One region of the Pseudoalteromonas sp. SR45-6 genome, then DNA from elsewhere that is predicted to be linked to it. Evidence: predicted binding sites of a transcription regulator. Region 1 holds the regulator's gene; each other region holds the start of a gene.
The links. The regulator sigma-54, encoded in region 1, starts transcription at its own class of promoters, with help from an activator protein. The targets are predictions, from matches to a motif close to GTTGGCACGNNNNTNGNNT.

Region 1 (3,185 bases):
TGATCAGTGCTGAAAAAGGCGCAAGCTCAAGCGATCGTGTGCACACCATTTTGGTACCAGTAGACAGTAAAAAAGACGAATCTAAAGGGCAGCCATGAGTACATTAAAAGCTGAATTTCTAGCAAAAAGCTATAAAGGTCGCCAAGTTGTAAAAAGCGTGGGTTTAGAAGTTAGCGCAGGCAGCATTGTTGGCTTATTGGGTCCTAATGGCGCTGGTAAAACCACCACCTTTTATATGATTGTGGGTTTAGTTCCAAGCGACAAAGGTAAAATCAGTATTGATGATAATGACATCACCTTACTGCCAATGCACAGTCGCGCACGGTTAGGGATTGGCTACCTGCCACAAGAATCATCCATCTTCCGTAAATTAACTGTTTATCAAAACCTGATGGCTATTTTAGAAACTCGTAAAGAGCTGAATAAACAAGCCAGAGAAGAAGCGCTCGACAGCTTACTTGATGAGTTTAGCATTCAACATATCCGCGACAGCCAAGGTATGGCATTATCTGGCGGTGAACGTCGTCGAGTTGAAATTGCACGCGCTTTAGCCGCAAACCCAAAATTTATCTTACTTGATGAGCCTTTTGCTGGCGTTGATCCTATTTCAGTGTTAGATATAAAGAAGATTATTGAACACCTTAAAAACCGTGGTATTGGCGTGCTTATTACCGACCACAATGTACGAGAAACCCTTGATGTTTGTGAAAAAGCCTACATAGTTTCTCATGGGGAGTTAATTGCATCAGGTACCCCTGAGCATGTACTCGCCGACCAAACAGTCCGCGATGTTTACCTGGGCGAGCAATTTAGGCTATAAAGCCACGCTCGGCTAAGTATCTGCTAGACTTAACGATGATAACAATAAAAGGATTGTTAGAGATACATGAGGCAATCACTCCAGCTGCGCATGGGCCAGCAACTTACAATGACACCACAGCTGCAACAAGCAATTCGCTTATTGCAACTCAGTACATTGGATCTCCAGCAAGAAATTCAAGAAGCGCTCGACAGCAATCCATTGTTAGAGCTAGAAGAACATGAATATTCAGACGACACGGCTGGTAAAAACGAACAAAAACAAGATAACGATGACTTAACCGTTAGCGCATCAGCAGACGACAAGCCAAGCGAATATGAACAAGAAAGTAGCGAAGCATTAAGTAAAGAGACCTTAAGTGACGAAATGGCTATGGACGTCACCTGGGACGAATACATGAGTGCTGCGCCAAATACGTCATCTGGGCCAATGCCTGAAGATGAGTCAATTTATCAAGGTGCCTCAACTGAAACCTTGCACGAATATCTAATGTGGCAATTACAACTCACACCTTTTAGTCCAACCGATGAAGCCATTGCCATTGCGATTGTTGAAGCCGTTGACGATTCAGGTATTTTAACCTTGAGCTGCGAAGACATTGCAGAGAGCTTAAATCAAGGTAATAACGAAGAAGAAATCGAACTCGACGAAGTGCAAGCAGTGTTAAAACGCATTCAGTTGTTTGACCCTGTTGGTATTGCTGCGCGCAGCCTACAAGAATGTTTATGTATTCAATTAAATCAATTTGATCCTGCAACTCCTTGGATTAGCGAGACAAAAATGATTTTAACTGATCATATCGATTTATTAGCTAGTCGTGACTATCGCACTTTGATGAAAAAGACTAAGCTTAAAGAAGATGAACTAAAAGAAGTAATGACACTGATCCACAGCCTTAACCCAAAGCCTGCGGATACCATAGTACGCGAAGAATCAGAGTATGTTATTCCTGACGTTTCGGTGAAAAAAATTAAAGGTCGCTGGGTGGTTGAACTCAATCCAGACAGCATGCCAAAAATTAGAGTGAACAGCCAATATGCGGCGATGTCACGCTCTGTAAAATCAAGCACTGACAGCCAATTTATACGCTCGCATTTGCAAGAAGCTAAATGGTTTATTAAAAGCCTAGAAAGTCGTAACGAGACGTTACTCAAAGTAACCAACTGCATTGTTAAACAGCAGCAAGGATTCTTTGAGCATGGCCCTGAGGCCATGCGCCCTATGGTACTAAACGACGTTGCCGAAATGGTTGAGATGCACGAATCAACAATTTCTCGTGTAACCACCCAAAAATACATGCATACCCCTCGTGGTATATTTGAGTTAAAATATTTTTTCTCGAGCCATGTAAGTACTGAGAACGGCGGCGAATGCTCATCGACAGCCATTCGAGCATTGATCAGAAAATTGATCAGTGCAGAAAACTCAGCGAAACCATTGAGTGATAGTAAAATTGCAGATATATTGGCAGAGCAAGGTATCAAAGTAGCTAGACGGACTATTGCAAAATACCGCGAGTCACTGGCTATTCCACCGTCAAATCAACGTAAAAGTTTGATTTAAGGCGTAAAATCACAAGAGGAAAATGCTTATGCAACTAAATTTAACTGGTCGTCATGTAGAAATTACTGATTCATTAAGAGACTATGTAAACAATAAGTTTGCCAAGCTTGAAAGGCATTTTGATCATATCAATAATGTCCATGTCATTCTTGATGTAGAAAAGCTAAGCCAAAAAGCAGAAGCCACATTACATGTCAGTGGCGCTGAATTATTTGCCTCAACTGAGCACCAAGACATGTATGCAGCCATTGACGGACTAATCGACAAACTTGACCGTCAGGTAATTAAACACAAAGAGAAGCACGCTCGACACTAACACTATGAAATTAAGCTCACTTATTTGCCAGGACTGCAGTAAAGCTGCGGTCCTTTTTAATAGCAAAAAACGGATCATTGAATTTATCAGCCAATTGGCTCATGAACAACTTCCTCAGCTATCACAACAAGAAATCCTCAACGCACTACTGTCGAGAGAAAAACTAGGTAGTACGGGTATTGGTCGTGGTATTGCTATTCCTCATGGCCGTATGAGTGGTGTTGAAAACCCGCTAGCAATAATTATAGTGAGTGAATCACCGATTGATTTTGATGCGATAGATAATCGCCCAGTTGATATATTTGTAGCTCTCATCGTGCCAGATGGTGATAGCCAACTTCATTTGAAGACGTTAGCCACAATTGCTGATAAACTCAACGACAAAGATTTTTGTAAACAACTACGTAGCGCAAAAACAGACCAAGATTTGTATCACGTAATTGCTGCGCAATCGTAGCCAAATGAAGGAGAATTTACATGGAGTTA
Region 2 (3,185 bases), on a different contig from region 1:
ACAACTATTTATTGTCGATTTAGCCAAAACAGATAAACCTCTTACACCAACAGCGCTTAACGTTGCAAACTATGTAAGTGATGTAAACTGGGCCGCAAAAGGCGATAAGTTATTAGTAAAAACCCAGCCTACAGCGCTAATTGACGACAAATACACTAAATCACAATGGCACTTATTTGATATTGCGACTAATCAAGTGACGATGTCGTTTGCTACTGAAGGTAAATTAGACGGTGCTGAACTGTCTCATGATGGTCGTTACATCGCAATTCTAGGTGCCGAAGATAAGCATGATCCAGCCGCTGGTCGTTTATTTTTAGCTGACACAAAAACAGGTGAAGTAAGTGATTGGTTACCTAATTTCATGGGTCATATCGTTGATTTTGAATGGTCACATAAACGCAACACGCTTAATTTTATTGCCAATGTAGGTACGCAAAGTTTTGTCGCAAGCATTAAAACCGGCTCTAATAAATACAAAAAAATTATTAATGAAGGCCAATTTATTGCATCAAATCTGAGTATTTCTGATTCAGATAAAACCTTAGCGCTACGTGCAAACACTGCAAAGCACCCAAATGAAGTATTCATTATTCGTGGTTCTAAAGCACAACGTTTAACGGATTCAAACAACTGGTTGAATGACAAACGTTTTGCTAAGCAAGAAACTATTTCACTTAAGGCTCGCGACGGTGTTGAGATTGATGGCGTATTAGTCTACCCATTAGATTATGAAAAAGGCACGCGCTATCCATTGATCATGTCAGTGCACGGTGGCCCTGAAAGCCATGACAAAGACGGTTGGGTAACAAACTACTCGCGTCCAGGTCAAATGGGAGCAGCACGTGGTTATGCAGTATTTTACCCAAATTACCGTGGCTCTACAGGTAAAGGCGTTGATTATTCAAAGCTTGGTCAAAACGACTATGCAGGTAAAGAGTTTGACGATTTAATTGACTTTAAACAGCATCTTGTTGAAATGGGCTTAGTTGATACTAAACGTGTTGGTATTACGGGTGGCTCTTATGGTGGTTATGCATCAGCATGGGCCGCAACAAAATTGACTGAACACTTTGCTGCGAGCGTGATGTTTGTAGGTGTTACCAACCAACTATCTAAATTTGGAACTACTGATATTTCTAACGAAATGAATCTTGTGCATGCACGTTCATACCCATGGGATAAATGGCAGTGGTATTTAGAGCGCAGCCCTATTTACTGGGCAGGCCAGTCTAAAACACCATTACTGATCATGCATGGTAAAGATGATCCTCGCGTACACCCTGCACAATCAATGGAACTGTACCGTTATATGAAAGTACAAGGCAAAGATGTACGCCTTGTATACTATCCTGGCGAAGGTCATGGTAACCGTAAAGTAGCCGCGCAATATGATTACAGTTTACGTTTAATGCGTTGGATGGATAACTATTTAATTGACGGCAAAAAAGACATGCCAGCATTCGAGATTGACCATGCAGGCAAGTTAAAAGCGGTAAAAGACGCCAATAAATAATCCTATTATTTTGTGTTAAATACGCTTTTAGGCCAACATTCGTGTTGGCCTTTTTGCTTTTAAATAACAATGAATATGGATGTAATATAAAGACCTAACTCGGTAATTTTTACAAGAAAACACCTTAACAAGCTCAAATATAAAAAATTAAATCAATATATTACAACAACTTAAAAGTTGGCTTCTGTCTTGCAATATTCATTGTAATTAATGAGTAAAGCAAGGAAAACCCATGAATATTTTTGAAGCACTTCGTAATGATCACGACAAACAACGTTCGCTTGTCGATGCGCTGATAAAAACCCAGGGAGAGTCACCGAATAGACAGTCTCTTATGGATAATTTAAAACATGAGTTAGTAGAACATGCTAAATTTGAAGAGCGTTATTTCTATAATCCTTTGATGTTTGATGATTTAACCCATGAAAAAGCCCGTCATAGTATTGCAGAGCATCATGAACTTGATGAATTGATTGAGCAACTTGAAGAAACTGATATGAGCTCACCAGTGTGGCTTGTGACCGCTAAAAAATTACATCATCTTGTACATCATCATCTGGCTGAAGAAGAGCATGAAGTATTTCAACTAGCCGGTAAAGCGCTAACCGAAAGTCAAAAAGAAAGTCTAGCCGAAAAGTATAATGATGCGATGAGTTAACTGCTATATGTGCCCGCTTTAATTTATAAAGCTCTCTAAATAGCAACAACTCTATACCATTTGCATTTATTAGGCACCTCTAACACGGTCAATACTTGGCTAAGCAAACACTCTTAAATTAACTAAGCCCGGCATCAAACGCTGGGTTTTTTAATGCTCATGCTCCATCCCCACCTTTATTTAATATGAAAATCATTCATTGAATGTAAATATTTCGCAATTGAACATACAACTGATAATTGTTATCATACCTACCTTGGTTGCTTATTAGATTAATAATCTTTATTCTTGTCATGAAGGAAGTACAATGAAATCCCGCCCGCTTTATCTGGCCTCACTGATCAGTGCATTATTAACATCAACAACACTTATTGCTGATGATGACACAGCTGAAAATATGGAAGTGATGGTTGTCACCGCTTCTGGTTATGAGCAAAAATTAATAGATGCACCTGCAAGTGTCTCGGTTGTCTCTCGCGAAGATCTACAAAATAAGCCATTTACTAGCCTTGCTGATGCGCTTCGTGATATCGAAGGTATCGATGTTGGTGCCGGACAAGATAAAAACGGTAATATTAGTATTACCATGCGTGGTTTACCCGCAAGCTATACTCTAGTGCTTATTGATGGCCGCCGTCAAAGTGATGTAGGTAATATAGGCCCAAACAACTTTGGTAACAGCCAATTTATGTATATGCCGCCACTTGAGGCTATCGAGCGAATTGAAGTCGTTCGTGGCCCAATGTCCACTTTATATGGCGCTGATGCAATCGGTGGTGTAATCAATATTATCACTCGTAAAAATCTTGATAGCACCCATGGTAGCGTCACGGTAAGCAGTAATATCCAACAAGACGATCAATACGGTAACGATAATAAAGTCGATATATATTTGACCGGCCCAAGCGGCGTTGAGGGATTAACTTACGGGATCCGTGGTAGTTTTTATGACCGTCAAGAAAGTGAGCCAACTTACAGCGAAAGTTTACCACTTCCAGATGGCAGCATGTG
Region 3 (3,185 bases), on a different contig from region 1:
GTTTCGGCAGGTGCATACATAGGATCGGTTTTCGGCCTAGGTTTCGGATTTGGTAAACTATCCCCTTGTGGTGTAGCCACCTTACCCGCTTGTTCAGCTTCAGGGTTGCTTTTATTTACTGGCTGCTCAGTTAACTCACACCCTGCGAGCCCTAAGGTTGTAATGCAAACCACTAAAATGGCATTTAAACGCACGCCCATGCTAATTAACTCCTTGGTTTTTATTGGTTGGAGGGATGATTGGGATTTGAATTATAAAACGACAGCCTTGTGGCTCATTATGCTCAACGTGTAAAGTACCCATCAATTGCTCAACAGACTCTTTTACAATGGTGAGCCCTAAACCACTACCTTGAGCGGTTATATCTTTAGCATTCTTACCTTGATAAAAGGCACTGAATATATGTGATTTCTCTTGCTCTTTAATACCGGTGCCTTGATCGCTAACGCTCATAGTCAAAGTACGACCAGCTAATGACAGAGCAATATTGACCGCCTGTCCTGCTGGTGAAAACTTTAAGCCATTAGAGATCAACTGAATTAAGATCATTTCAACAAGCTCTGCAGCAATTTCCAGTGGTTGCTCGGGTAACTCACAATGCCAACATAAGCTTTGCTTACGCGCCACTAAACGATGTTCAAAATGGCTGTTTATCTTGGTTATTAATTGCGAGAATTCCAGCTCACTTAAGTCTTCTTTGCTGCTGCGAATCGCATTGTAACTAAGTAAACTATCGATCATAGCGCGCAAACGCACCATGCTCTGGGTAATTAACGCCAACACCGCTTGCTGCTCTTTGTTAATTGGCCCAACGATTTCATCGGCAAGTAAGTCAGTGCCCTCAACCATTGACGCTAATGGAGTTTTCAATTCATGGGTAACATGGCGTAAAAAAGTATCTTTTTGTTGCTCTAATTGATGCAACTGCTCTTGCACCCATTGTAATTTATTTCCTAGTTCAACCAACTCAGCAGAGCCTTGTACAGCTATTTTTTGTTGCCAATGACCTTGCCCAAGCTTATCAATAACCGACGTTAATCCTTTTAAGCGACCACTTATACGCCATAAAAAACCACCACCTACTAGTAAAGTTAATGGGATAAGTGCTATTAACCAATTGATAAATGAGCTTTGCAAAGCTTTTAACTGTTGCTGATTTTTAGTTATTTGCAGCTCATTTTGATCTCTTAGCCACACCGTTTGACGCGCAATTAATTCACTCACAGGAATAAACAATTGCGCATCTTGTTGTCCTTCAGTAACGAGTTGAGTATGCGCTAATTGCAATACCTGTGCGAGTTGCTGCCATTGCTTAATATACTCCCCCGTAGAACTTATAAAAGTTAGTTCATCAATGCTTTGTAGTGATGATTGCCACTTATCAACAATCAATTCATCGAGTGATTCGCTTTTCAGCACCCAGTTTTGTCGCGTTGCACGCTCTAAGCTATTGAGGTCTTGCTTAAGATTATTAAATGACTTGGTAATTTGATAATTTTCACTGACGATTTGTTGAGTTACTGCTAGCTGTTTATTCAGCGCATTTAAAAATACAATCACTACCAGTGATAATGGCAGCAGCGATAACAAAGTACTAAACAAAAACTGGCCTATTAAATTGGGTCGCCAACTAAGTAATGCACTGTACTTTTTAGCGAATGAGGCCATTATCGCTACTCCTTTAGTTAAATGTCTGATTATGGAAGGTGTTACTTATACACTAGCTGAATCAATAAGAATAATGAATAAGGCGAACTGTGTAGCGCTATATAAAGCGACTGACGCTAAATTGAAACAACTTAACCAACTGTTTTTTAAAAACTTAATCAATACCCGTTAAAAGTTGTTGCAAAAAAGACACACTGCCCAGTCATTTTTTCCCACTTATTATCATGCCAAAACATTAAGTCACTGATATTTTTACAATAAAAAAATTGGCATCGTTCTTGTAACATCCGTATCAACGACTGTTTATAAGGAAATAATATGAAAATATTAACACCGCTGTGCTTATGCATCAGCCTACTGCTTAGCTTTAACAGCTTTGCCATTGATGTCGAGGCCACCTTCGCAGAACTTGATAAAGACAGTAATGGCACATTGAGTGAAGCAGAAGCATCTGAAGATGCGGTATTACACGAAAGTTTTGAGCAAATTGACAAAGATCAAAATGGTCAAATTTCATTTGCTGAGTTTAAACAATTTTTGCAATAATTTTCCCAAAGGAAACACTGCTATGAAACAACTTATCGCCGCTTTTTCACTGATGTTTTTAGTCATTAGCGCCACTGTTTTAGCATCACAATTAAACGTTAAGTTTGCGCAATTAGATACCGACTCTGACGGACAAATTTCATTGCTTGAAGCCAAGCAAAACAACACGCTATTAAAGCAGTTTACTGATCTTGATGATAATAACGACGAGCAGTTATCTGAGCAAGAGTTCGCAAAGTTTAAATTTTAAAAGGCTTTAAAGTATTTGCCATAATCCCGGAGGGAATGTGTAAACGGATTTAATGTTGGGATTTAAATTATGGCAAATGCTTTATTCTTTTTGTTGGTAGGATGTAAATAATGAAAAGCATATTAATAATATTAAGTGTGTCGCTAGCCACCAGTTTTAGCGCAATGGCACTGGATGTAAAACAACGTTTTGATCATTTAGATAGCAATAAAGATGGCTATTTAACGCATAATGAGCTTGAACCACAACCACAATTGTTGAGTAACTTTAAACGTTGGGACAAAAACCAAGACAATAAAATTTCCCTATCTGAATTTAAGCGTTTTTTAACTAATAATCTAGATTAACGAGTTTCCCCAATGAAATTTTGTACACAACTGGGACTAAGTTTGTTATTTGTCAGTAGCTGTTGCAGTTTTGCAACAACTGATAATATAGCAGAACAATTCAAAAACTTAGACCGCGATAAAGACGGTCTTATCACGCGTTCAGAGTCAGCAAAAGATCCTGCCCTGTGGTCTCGTTTTAAAAACTATGACAGCGATAAAGATGGTAGATTATCACTGTCTGAATTTACTCTATATGCAAATAAATGAATAGCTAATTCATCAGCATAGTTGAAATGCACAACGATAAATAATTTATTATATTTAATTTGCAGACTCAGTATTCTCTGTTACTGTTTAACTAACAAAAGCAGAAAAAGAATTCTAACAATGAA
Region 4 (3,185 bases), on a different contig from region 1:
GTTACTGGCGGTATTAACTACGGTACGCATAAAGAAATTTTTGAAAAAAATAACGATATATTAATCGCCACACCAGGGCGATTAATGGAATATTTAGAAACCGAAAACTTTCATGCCGAAAACGTCGAGATGCTTATTTTAGACGAAGCAGACCGCATGTTAGACATGGGCTTTCGTAAAGAAATGATGCGTATTTGCGAAGAAGCAAAAAATCGTCGTCAGTGCTTTTTATTCTCAGCCACTCTTGAAGGCGATAGCGTTGAACGATTTGCAGAGCAAATTTTAAAAGATCCAGCCCTATTAGAAGCTGAATCTTCACGTAAAGAAAAAGCTAAAATCCACCAATGGGTACACATTGCTGATGATTACAACCATAAATTAGCAATGTTGGTTGAAATACTAAACAGTGAAGACTTAAGCAAAGCTATTGTGTTTGTTAAAACCCGTGATCGCCTAGAAACATTAGTCGGCGAGCTGACCAATGCTGGGGTTCGCGCAGCCTGGTTACGTGGCGAGATGCCACAAGACAAACGCATGAAGGCAATGGAAAATTTCCACAGTGGCCGTACAAGAATATTAGTTGCGACTGATGTTGCCGCCCGCGGTATTGATGTGGCTGATATTAGTCATGTGATCAACTTTGATATGCCACGCACAGCAGACGTGTATGTTCACCGTATTGGCCGCACTGCTCGCGCAGGTAAGAAAGGCATTGCAATTTCGTTAGTAGAAGCCCATGACATTGCAGTATTAGCAAAAATTGAACGCTACATTGAGCTGCGCCTTAAACGCCGTGTTGTTAAAGGATTTGAGCCGCGTCATAAAGAAGCTAAAGCGCCAATCAAAAAACATAAAGATCCGGTAAAAATCAAAGCCCGTAAAAAGGCCAAAGCAAAAGCCAAGAAAAAGAAATAATTCATCTGCTTTGACGCTACATAAAAAGCCGAGACTTATCATAGTCTCGGCTTTTTACATTCAGTTTTACCTACTCGCAGTAAATTATTAAACCCTCTCATAGCAGTCATGCAAATTAATTATCTTGTGCTCCCCATTTAGCTTGCTCATTACAAGCTTGCAGCTACGACCATCACTTAACAAAAAATATATTGCATCGCTATAGCTGCACTAAACAGCAACTACAAATCTAAATTAGTTAGCTAATCGCCGTACTTTTTACTCAGTTGAATGTAAAAAATTCCAAAAACATTACCCGAACTTAAAATACCCCTTCAATTTCAATACGTTAAAGTTGGAATAAATATTGTAACAGTAAGCTTACTATTCACTAAACACATACAATAGATGTTATGAGGGAAATCATGGACCGCTTCAAATTAACTGTATCATTGGTATCACTTTGCTGTGTATTTTTACTCGCCTGCGCAACGCAAGTCAGTGCAGCCACTAGTACAATTATGATCAGCAGCGTTTCTCCTCAACCAACACTACAGCAGACTATAATTGATAAACTGCGTAGCAATCCAAACCTAAACCTCTCGCAACTGCGAGTACACGTTGATGGCAACAAAGTAGCCATTTATGGTCTAACCGAAACCGGCTTTGAACGCGCACTGGCACAAAAGTTTTTAGAAAACACCCAAGGTGTGGCAATTATTGAAAATAAAATGCAGGTGAGAGATTGAAGAGTTTAAAGCTGCTAGGCTAAAGATTAAAGAGTTAAAGCAACTGATTTTCTGGTGATTCAACTTAGGTTTACTTAAAACACAGAAAACGCAAATCTCCAGAACATGACTTACAAAGTAAAATCCCAGCTAAACGCATACTTATGGTTTAGCTGGGGTTTAGCTGTAATAAAATTAGAAATTGCGTATTTCTACCGTTGAATTATTAAACTCAAATTTATTAATTTTGCCGCATTGAGCAACATGATTAGTACTAGCATAAGGGGTGTTTACTTGCGCGATATTACCCTCCCAGCCCTGACCATTTTTAATAAACGCTTTTACCTCAAACCATCCATTAACCGCTTTGCTGCAATCCATATCAACATCAAGCAGCCAATAATGTTCACCCCAAATATTCAGTGGTGTAACACCAAAGCCATCATTAGCAACGGTTTTTTCTGCTCCCCAAGTTGCTGGCCAAATATTAGTTGTCCAATCGGTTGCGGTCCCTTGCGCCTCAATACTTTGGCCCGTTTCAATACCATACCAATCTAGGTAATTATCGTTTGCTTTCCAAGGACTGGTAGTGGCACTTTGCAAATTATTATGGCGAATTGGCATAGCACATTCAAAGTTGCTTGTTTGGCAGTTACGCCCAAGGTTTGTGTTTGCATAAACATGGTCAATCCCGCCGCGAATAAACATATCTTGGCCAGTTTGCGTTTGTGCGTTAATAAATATCACAGTTCGCTGCCAATCACTCTGAGGATCAGGGGTTGAGTTAGTGGTTAACTTGGCATTTTTATGAATAGCCATTGCATCCCACGCGGCTACATTTAAGTTTATAGTGCCATTTGCATTAACAGTAATAACTTCACCAGTACAACTTGTTGCATCATTAGTCAGCACTCCTTTTAGCACATTACAGTATTGCCCTGGAGCCATATCTGTTTGCACAGTAGTATTGAGTGTTGAGCCTTCTTTATTAATGGCAACATGACCTGAACTTCCTCTACCAAAGGCTATTTGATTATTAGTATTATCCCACCAATTGGTTGTTGCCCAGTTATCAGCCGTATTATTTCTAAAATCTACGCCACCTGCAATGTATGCCCAACGATGCTCACATTGCCAATTACTCGCAAAGCATTCTAAATTACCGTTGTTATGTACAGGTACGCTTGGGCCACCAGCATCTGTGTCACCATGATAATCGTAACTAGACATTACTTTTGGATAACCATAGGGGTAAGCCAACATAAATACGTTTGCTAAGTCGTACAAGCGGCCATCTTCAAAGGTAATTACATTACCGGCACCACCATGACCGCGTTGATTATCATGATTATCTACAAATACTACAGCTGATGCACTTGGCATAAACCCCCACCCTTCACCAAAATTACTTAACCATGCGAGCGAGCCATTTCTAAAGGTATTGCCAAGTTCAGTGCTGTATTTAAACTCCGTAACTAAACCTGACGCTAAATACTCAGAGGCACCAACAGCCTCGCCACCTTGATCAATTACTTCTTGAAAGACCACTGGCGAGCCATTCAC

Region 2: H5158_RS04370 (hemerythrin domain-containing protein) is a predicted target of sigma-54. The motif match lies at 1,693-1,711, and genes of this name have one in related genera.
Region 3: H5158_RS08365 (EF-hand domain-containing protein) is a predicted target of sigma-54. The motif match lies at 1,934-1,952, and genes of this name have one in related genera.
Region 4: H5158_RS19500 (BON domain-containing protein) is a predicted target of sigma-54. The motif match lies at 1,249-1,267, and genes of this name have one in related genera.

The regions. Positions count from the first base shown of each region.
Region 1 is NZ_JACJDM010000049.1:13,036-16,220, forward strand. Features, by position in the region: gene lptA (lipopolysaccharide transport periplasmic protein LptA) at 1-98, shown strand, start outside; gene lptB (LPS export ABC transporter ATP-binding protein) at 95-820, shown strand; gene H5158_RS17660 (RNA polymerase factor sigma-54) at 887-2,383, shown strand; gene hpf (ribosome hibernation promoting factor) at 2,412-2,699, shown strand; gene ptsN (PTS IIA-like nitrogen regulatory protein PtsN) at 2,704-3,156, shown strand; gene rapZ (RNase adapter RapZ) at 3,177-3,185, shown strand, end outside.
Region 2 is NZ_JACJDM010000005.1:163,701-166,885, reverse strand. Features, by position in the region: gene H5158_RS04375 (S9 family peptidase) at 1-1,516, shown strand, start outside; gene H5158_RS04370 (hemerythrin domain-containing protein) at 1,749-2,174, shown strand; gene H5158_RS04365 (TonB-dependent receptor domain-containing protein) at 2,482-3,185, shown strand, end outside.
Region 3 is NZ_JACJDM010000013.1:61,171-64,355, forward strand. Features, by position in the region: gene H5158_RS08355 (hypothetical protein) at 1-200, opposite strand, end outside; gene H5158_RS08360 (HAMP domain-containing sensor histidine kinase) at 202-1,671, opposite strand; gene H5158_RS08365 (EF-hand domain-containing protein) at 1,987-2,214, shown strand; gene H5158_RS08370 (hypothetical protein) at 2,237-2,464, shown strand; gene H5158_RS08375 (EF-hand domain-containing protein) at 2,575-2,811, shown strand; gene H5158_RS08380 (EF-hand domain-containing protein) at 2,824-3,060, shown strand; gene H5158_RS08385 (amidohydrolase) at 3,181-3,185, shown strand, end outside.
Region 4 is NZ_JACJDM010000062.1:14,520-17,704, reverse strand. Features, by position in the region: gene srmB (ATP-dependent RNA helicase SrmB) at 1-915, shown strand, start outside; gene H5158_RS19500 (BON domain-containing protein) at 1,320-1,643, shown strand; gene H5158_RS19495 (alpha-amylase family protein) at 1,818-3,185, opposite strand, start outside.